Linked DNA regions of Aliamphritea ceti. The protein of the gene in region 2 interacts with the protein of the main gene of each other region in a pairwise test. Links are inferred from orthologs where the notes say so. Each region holds a gene or a part of one and is shown on either strand. Other genes may lie near its edges.

Region 1 (3,326 bases), 160 kb from region 2 along the record:
CCTGTCACTCACGCGATAAGATAGACACAATTTTCGACGGAGAATTCAACATGCGACAGCTGTGCGCCGCCAATGAGATTACAGAAGAGCAAAGTAAAAGCTTTGAAATCGATGGCCGGGGCGTTTTTGCGGTACGAAAAAACAATGCACTCTATGTTTATGAAAACCGCTGTCCACACCGCGGTGTCCCGCTGGAATGGATGCCAGACACATTTCTTGAGCCGCAAAAACAATTTATTCAGTGTGCCACTCACGGTGCATTATTTGTCATAGATTCCGGGTTATGTATTGCCGGCCCCTGTAATGGTGTATCACTGGAGCCGGTAGAGTTTGATATTATCGATGGCCAGCTATGTATCCCGCCACTCTAACGTTACGCTGTTTTTTTTATGGCTTTGCTTGTGGCTTTGGTAGCAATTGAAAAGCCAGCATACCCACCAACATCGAAACAACAAAGATAACAGTATGAGATTGTCCATATACCAGTGCAGCAAGCGCTGGTCCGGGGCAATAACCATAAAGCCCCCAACCTATTCCGAATAATACTGCGCCACTTACTAGCCGCGAATCGATATACGCTGCGTCAGGCCAGTGGAACTGTTGCGCAAACACGGGCTTAGAACGTTTTTGCAATCCGTAAAAACCTGCTACAGAAGTACCTACTGCTGCCGCCAGCACAAATACCAACTGTGGATTCCAGTCTCCGCTAATATCCAGAAAGCCTATAATATTGGCCGGGTCCGTCATTCCGGAGAGCGCCAGCCCGGCACCAAAAAGCGCCCCACAGAACAAAGCTAAGGACGCTTCGGTAAAACACGTCATAGTAAGCACTCTCATAATACGTGCCCCATTACCGAAATAATAAATACCGTCAACATGGCTGCCAGAACAAAGACAACTGTCGCGACCAGTGAACGCTTAGACAACCTGCCAATGCCACAAACTCCGTGACCGCTGGTACAACCTGCACCCAGCCGTGCACCAAAACCAACCAACAGACCGGCGAGTATAATTACCCAGGTGTCTGATTCAGGAACTGCAGGCAATGCCTGTCCCATTAACTGGTGCACTAGCCATGCGCCCAGTAAGAGACCTGCCAAAAAGAAAATACGCCAAATGGCGCCGGGAAGAAGTGAAGGTTGGCTAACAGCCTGCCAGAGAATACCGCTAATACCCGCGATACGTCCCAGCCAGGCCATCATCAACACCGCACATATGCCAATCAGTAAACCACCGGCCAGTGCCGGTATAATCATCGCGGTCATTCATTGCCCCTTTGTAGCGATATCAGTAAGCACTGTTTCACTTAACAGAATACAAAGGCGCAATAATATTAGATAAGGCTAATTTAATAAAGACTAATGCATCTCGCTAACATGCAGAATCAAAGTATGACCGGTAATTGCTGCACCAGCTTTACTTCGTCGGCTGAAATATGCGCACCATAAGCAATCACTTCCACACCGGCATTAACCGCTTCACGCAGTAACTGCCCGTATTCAGGATCAATATGATCTGCTGGCATAACTCTTTCGATCCCAGTATGCGGCACACAAAATAGCAACACTGCCCGATGACCTTCAGCCACCATAGCCATTAACTCCCTTAAGTGCTTGGCTCCCCGGGTGGTCACAGCATCCGGAAATGTACCCAGTCCATCACCTTCATAAAGCGTTACATTCTTTACTTCCACATAGCAGTCAGCCCGGTGTTCATCCTGAAGTAATAAATCAATACGGCTGTTCTCAGCACCATACTTAACTTCTGTACGCAATGTTCCATAGTTCTGCAGCGTTTCAATAACGCCAGATTCAATTGCTTCACGTACCAGATGATTAGCCCGGCCGGTATTAATACACGCCAGATAACGTTCTTCGACTTCAACCAGTTCCCAGCCAAAAACGTACTTACGCTTCAGATTGCCTGAATCCTGAATCCATACCCGGCTGCCCGGATCAGCACAGTTTTTCATCGAACCTGTATTTGGACAATGCACCGTCAATTCACGACCATTATCCAATTCAATATCCGCTAAGAAGCGCTTATAACGTTTAATAAGCCGCCCTTCGAGCATGTTGTCCAGTTTCATGACTGTAACCGCCGTGCAAGTCGCTCCAGCGCTTTTTCGATCTGTTCAACACTGGTTGTATAAGAAAAACGGATAAACTCATTGGCCCGGTGAGTACCAAAATCAACACCTGGTGTTACCGCCACATGCTCTTCTTCCAGCAAATCCCAGCAGAACGAGAAAGTATCATCGGTAAAGCGAGATGCATCGGCATACACATAAAAAGCGCCTTCAGGCATTAGCGGAATAACAAAGCCTAACGCACGCAAACCTTCTACTAAGACATCACGACGTTCTTTAAACGCATGGCGACGTTGCTCAAGAATACTTAAAGTTTCCGGCTTAAATGCAGCTAAGGCGGCATGTTGCGCAATAGTAGGTGGTGAAATAAACAGGTTCTGCGCCAGTTTTTCCATATCGGCTACGGCGTTTTCAGGTACTACTGTCCATCCAAGGCGCCAGCCAGTCATACCGAAATACTTAGAAAAACTATTGAGTACGAAAGCATCTGCATCCACTTCAAGGATCGACGGTGCATTACAGCCGTATGTCAGTCCGTGATATAACTCGTCCACGACCCTATGTCCGCCCAGTGTTTTCACTGTTTGCGAGATCAGCTCCATTTCGTCCCGGTGTACTACGCTGCCAGTTGGGTTGGCAGGTGATGCCAGCAGGATCCCTGCGGTATCTGCTTGCCAGTGCTGCTCTATCAGTTCCGGTGTTAACTGAAAATTATCTTCAGCGGTTACCGGCACCAGTTGCCCCCGCGCTTCGACCAGCCGTAAGAACTGACGGTTACATGGATAGCCGGGATCAGCCATCATAAACTTCTGACCCGGATTCGCTAATAAAGAGAACACCATAAGCAATGCGCCAGAAGCTCCACAGGTAACCAGTACCCGTTCAGGAGAAATATCCAGACCGTAGGTATTTGCGTAATGCTCTGCTATTAAATGACGTAGCTCCGGAATCCCACCAGAAGGGGTGTATTGAGTATGGCCATTCTGAATTGCAGTGATACCGGCCTCTGCTATCGGACCTGCTGTAGCAAAGTCAGGCTCCCCTGCTTCCATGTGCACTACGTCGTGCCCTAGCGCATCCAGCTGCTTAGCGCGCTTAAGCAGTTCCATTACTTTAAAAGACTCAATATCGCGGACTCGGTCCGACCACTGGCTCATCTGAAAAATCTCATCAATAAACAGGCTAAAAGAATGCTGCGCAGTATACCTTAGTGTGATCATAAAACAGGGGGATTATG
Region 2 (3,315 bases):
TCCCCATAGGCTGAACACCACTGGCCTTCATCTTTTCTTGTACATGCTGACCGATCGACATAACATGACGTTTAGAAGTACCACTTGCAATGATCATACGGTCGGTAACCGTTGACTTCTCACTGACGTCCAGTTCGACGATATCCTTAGCTTTCATATCATCCAGGGCATCTTGTATAACATTGATCATCTGATCTAATTCCATTGGTTAATCTTTACCTTAAATTAATTTACAGCCATACAGCTGCTGTTGTTGGATATACTGCCAAACGCTGTCAGGGAGCAGATAACGGGGCGAATTCCCCTGGCTCACCAATGTACGTATTTGTGTGGCAGATATGGCCAGCGGCGTCAGTTCGTGAAAAATCACCTGCCCCGCCGGCGCAGTTAATAAGCGCTGTTTATCCGTCACTTCATGTGCCCGGGTAAAAGCCTGCATTGCTTTATCGGGCTGATATACCCAGCCCGGACGTGTCACGACAACGATATGCGCCAGTTTTAATAACTCTTGCCAGCGATCCCAGCCTGGCAATGACAAATAAGCATCCATACCAAGAATCATGCAGATTGGCGCTTTATCACCAAGCTCAGCCCGCAATGATTCAAGCGTGAGCACAGTGTAAGAAGGCTTTTCTGACAGGATTTCCCGGGCTTCGGCACACAAACCAGGTTCAGCAGCAACCGCCGCTTCGACCATCGCCAGACGCTGTCCTGATTCGGCACCAGGCTGCTGGCGATGCACAGGAACTTTAGACGGCATCAATGCCACCTGTCCGACGTTTAACCAGTCGCGAATTTCCAGTGCGGTACGCAAGTGACCATTATGGATGGGATCAAAAGTCCCACCCATAAAGGCATAAACAGACGTATTAATCGTATTACTCACTGACGAATATGACCGTCACCCAGTACGACATACTTCTGCGACGTCAGTCCATCCAGTCCTACAGGACCACGGGCATGGATTTTATCGGTCGAAATACCAATTTCGGCCCCCAAACCGTATTCAAAGCCGTCAGCGAAACGGGTTGAAGCGTTAACCATTACTGAGCTGGAATCCACTTCGCGCAGGAAGCTGCGGGACTTAGTGTAATTCTCGGTAATAATCGCATCCGTATGGTGTGAGCCATAACGGTTAATATGCGCGATTGCTTCATCCATGTCCGCGACCAGCTTCACTGCCAGTACCGGTGCCAGATATTCAGTCGCCCAGTCTTCTTCCGTTGCAGCCGTCGCAAAAGGCAGTATTTCAAGCGTTCTTTCACAGCCACGCAATTCAACCCCGACAGCACGGTAACGTTCTGCCAGCTCCTGCAACACTTCTGTACGGGACTCATGCACCAGCAGAGTTTCCATCGTATTACAGGTACCGTAACGGTGTGTTTTTGCATTCAGCGCAACATTAACTGCTTTAGCATGATCCGCATCATCATCAATATAAACATGACAGATTCCGTCAAGATGCTTAATAACAGTTACTTTGGCATCACGGCTAACACGCTCAATCAGACCTTTGCCGCCACGTGGCACAATTACATCCACATATTCCGGCATAGTAATCAGTTCACCAACCGCCGCACGGTCAGTCGTTTCAACGACCTGTACAGCATGCTCCGGTAAACCAACCGCCTTAAGGCCTGCTTTAATACATTCAGCAACAGCCGCATTACTGTTAATTGCCTCTGAACCGCCACGCAATATAGTTGCGTTACCGGATTTAAGGCACAGGCTTGCAGCTTCTACAGTCACATTCGGACGTGACTCATAGATAATACCGATAACACCAAGCGGCACCCGCATTTTACCAACCTGAATACCGCTGGGCAGATAATTCATATCTGTAATAGCACCGGTTGGGTCGGGTAAACCTGCTACCTGACGCAAACCTTCGATCATAGTATCGATCTGGCTGGACTTAAGTTGCAGACGATCCAGCATCGCAGCATCCAGGCCATTTGCCTCACCCTGCGCAAGATCTTTAGCATTAGCAGCAACCAATGCTTCCCGGGAAGCATCAATTGCATCGGCCATCGCCAGCAATGCCCGGTTTTTCAGCCCGGTATCGGCTTTTGCAATAGCACGGGAAGCGACCCGCGCCTGCTGACCCAGCTGGGCCATATATTCAGTTACATTCATGGAGTACCCCTTGGAGATGGCGCATTATACCCTGCGGCTCTGACAGTAAAAAGACCTGATCAATCCTGTGAATCAGGAATATCAATCCGGGAATAAAAGCGGCATCAGGCACAGACATCTGCCCCGGCTAACTGCTATGATCTCACGGTTAGATAATGGCGGCCTTATTTCCTGTAATAAACAGGGGCAGGCTTGCTGCGGAAGTGTTAATTAAACAGATGTATATGAAGCCTCTATCAAACAAAGCCACCCAACTTATGCTGAACACCTCCCGGCAAAAACCCCAACTGCAACTGACCGTTATAATCGCGGCCTGCCTGTTTCTGGGTATTCTACTGGCCGGCTTTTATTTAAACCTGGTCGCTGAACGTATTGCTGAGCAACAAACTCATCAAAGAGGCCAGTTACTGGCCGAACAGACCGGCGCGCTGATCAAACCTGCCATTCTCGCAAATGATCCTGTCAGTCTTAATTATCAGCTTAATCAACTGGTTCGTCAGGATTATATTGATGCGATCAGCGTCAGCACACCAGCCGACAAATTACTGGCCCGTGCAGGTAATGCTCATCGTTTAGGCACTTTGACACGCAATATTACCATTACCCAGCAAGGCGAAAGCCTGGCAAACCTGACCCTGGTGCTAAATCCTACTGAACAGTATCTGCAATTCAGAGGGTTACTCCTGCAAGCGCTGATCCTGGCGATGATTATCGCAATTATCTGTATTCTGCTGGTTTGGCAGCTGGCCTCAAAACAACCTGTCATCCAGGACAGTGAAGCCCTTTCCCCTGCCGATAACACAGACCAGCAACAGGCCTTTAAAGCACAACTGGCCAGTCAGTCAGCCAAACAAAACACCACCCAGCCAACACCAGCAAACCATACAGCAGAGAATTTATCTGGCACCGCTATGGCTGAAAGCGCTTTTGTTCAAAATCCAGGCACTCAAAATCAGATTACTGATACGCCGGTAAATCAGCCCGCGTCACACCAAAGAACCCCGGACTCACTGGTAGACTTGCTCAAACCTGATACCAGTACACCTAACATTCCAAGCTTTGCACCATCGGAACAGCCACCAGATTTTCAACACAACACTGGACAGCAGGCACAGTCACCGACCCCAATTATTGAAGAACTTGAAATACCACTGGAAGCGAATATCCCTACCGTGCAAG

What was found.
Region 1: the proteins of OCU49_RS04880 (region 2) and sfsA interact in binary tests that used the Escherichia coli proteins (3 or more experiments, as listed by UniProt). The link is inferred for Aliamphritea ceti from one-to-one orthologs.

The regions. Positions count from the first base shown.
Region 1 is NZ_AP025282.1:908,603-911,928, reverse strand. Bases 238-3,236 are described here. They hold sfsA (DNA/RNA nuclease SfsA), read right to left. Parts: upstream 2,090-3,236; coding sequence 1,385-2,089; downstream 238-1,384. Other genes in these bases: OCU49_RS04105 (pyridoxal phosphate-dependent aminotransferase), read right to left, coding at 2,086-3,236; OCU49_RS04115 (YeeE/YedE family protein), read right to left, coding at 834-1,265; OCU49_RS04120 (YeeE/YedE family protein), read right to left, coding at 388-822; OCU49_RS04125 (Rieske (2Fe-2S) protein), read left to right, coding at 238-371. Outside these bases: more of OCU49_RS04125, read left to right, coding at 51-237; more of OCU49_RS04105, read right to left, coding at 3,237-3,246. UniProt on the Escherichia coli protein: Binds to DNA non-specifically. Could be a regulatory factor involved in maltose metabolism.
Region 2 is NZ_AP025282.1:1,071,379-1,074,693, reverse strand. The notes cover bases 10-2,997. They hold OCU49_RS04880 (glutamate-5-semialdehyde dehydrogenase), read right to left. Parts: upstream 2,137-2,997; coding sequence 883-2,136; downstream 10-882. Other genes in these bases: OCU49_RS04875 (hypothetical protein), read left to right, coding at 2,361-2,997; nadD (nicotinate-nucleotide adenylyltransferase), read right to left, coding at 221-886; rsfS (ribosome silencing factor), read right to left, coding at 10-205. In the rest of the region: more of rsfS, read right to left, coding at 1-9; more of OCU49_RS04875, read left to right, coding at 2,998-3,315. UniProt on the Escherichia coli protein: Catalyzes the NADPH-dependent reduction of L-glutamate 5-phosphate into L-glutamate 5-semialdehyde and phosphate. The product spontaneously undergoes cyclization to form 1-pyrroline-5-carboxylate.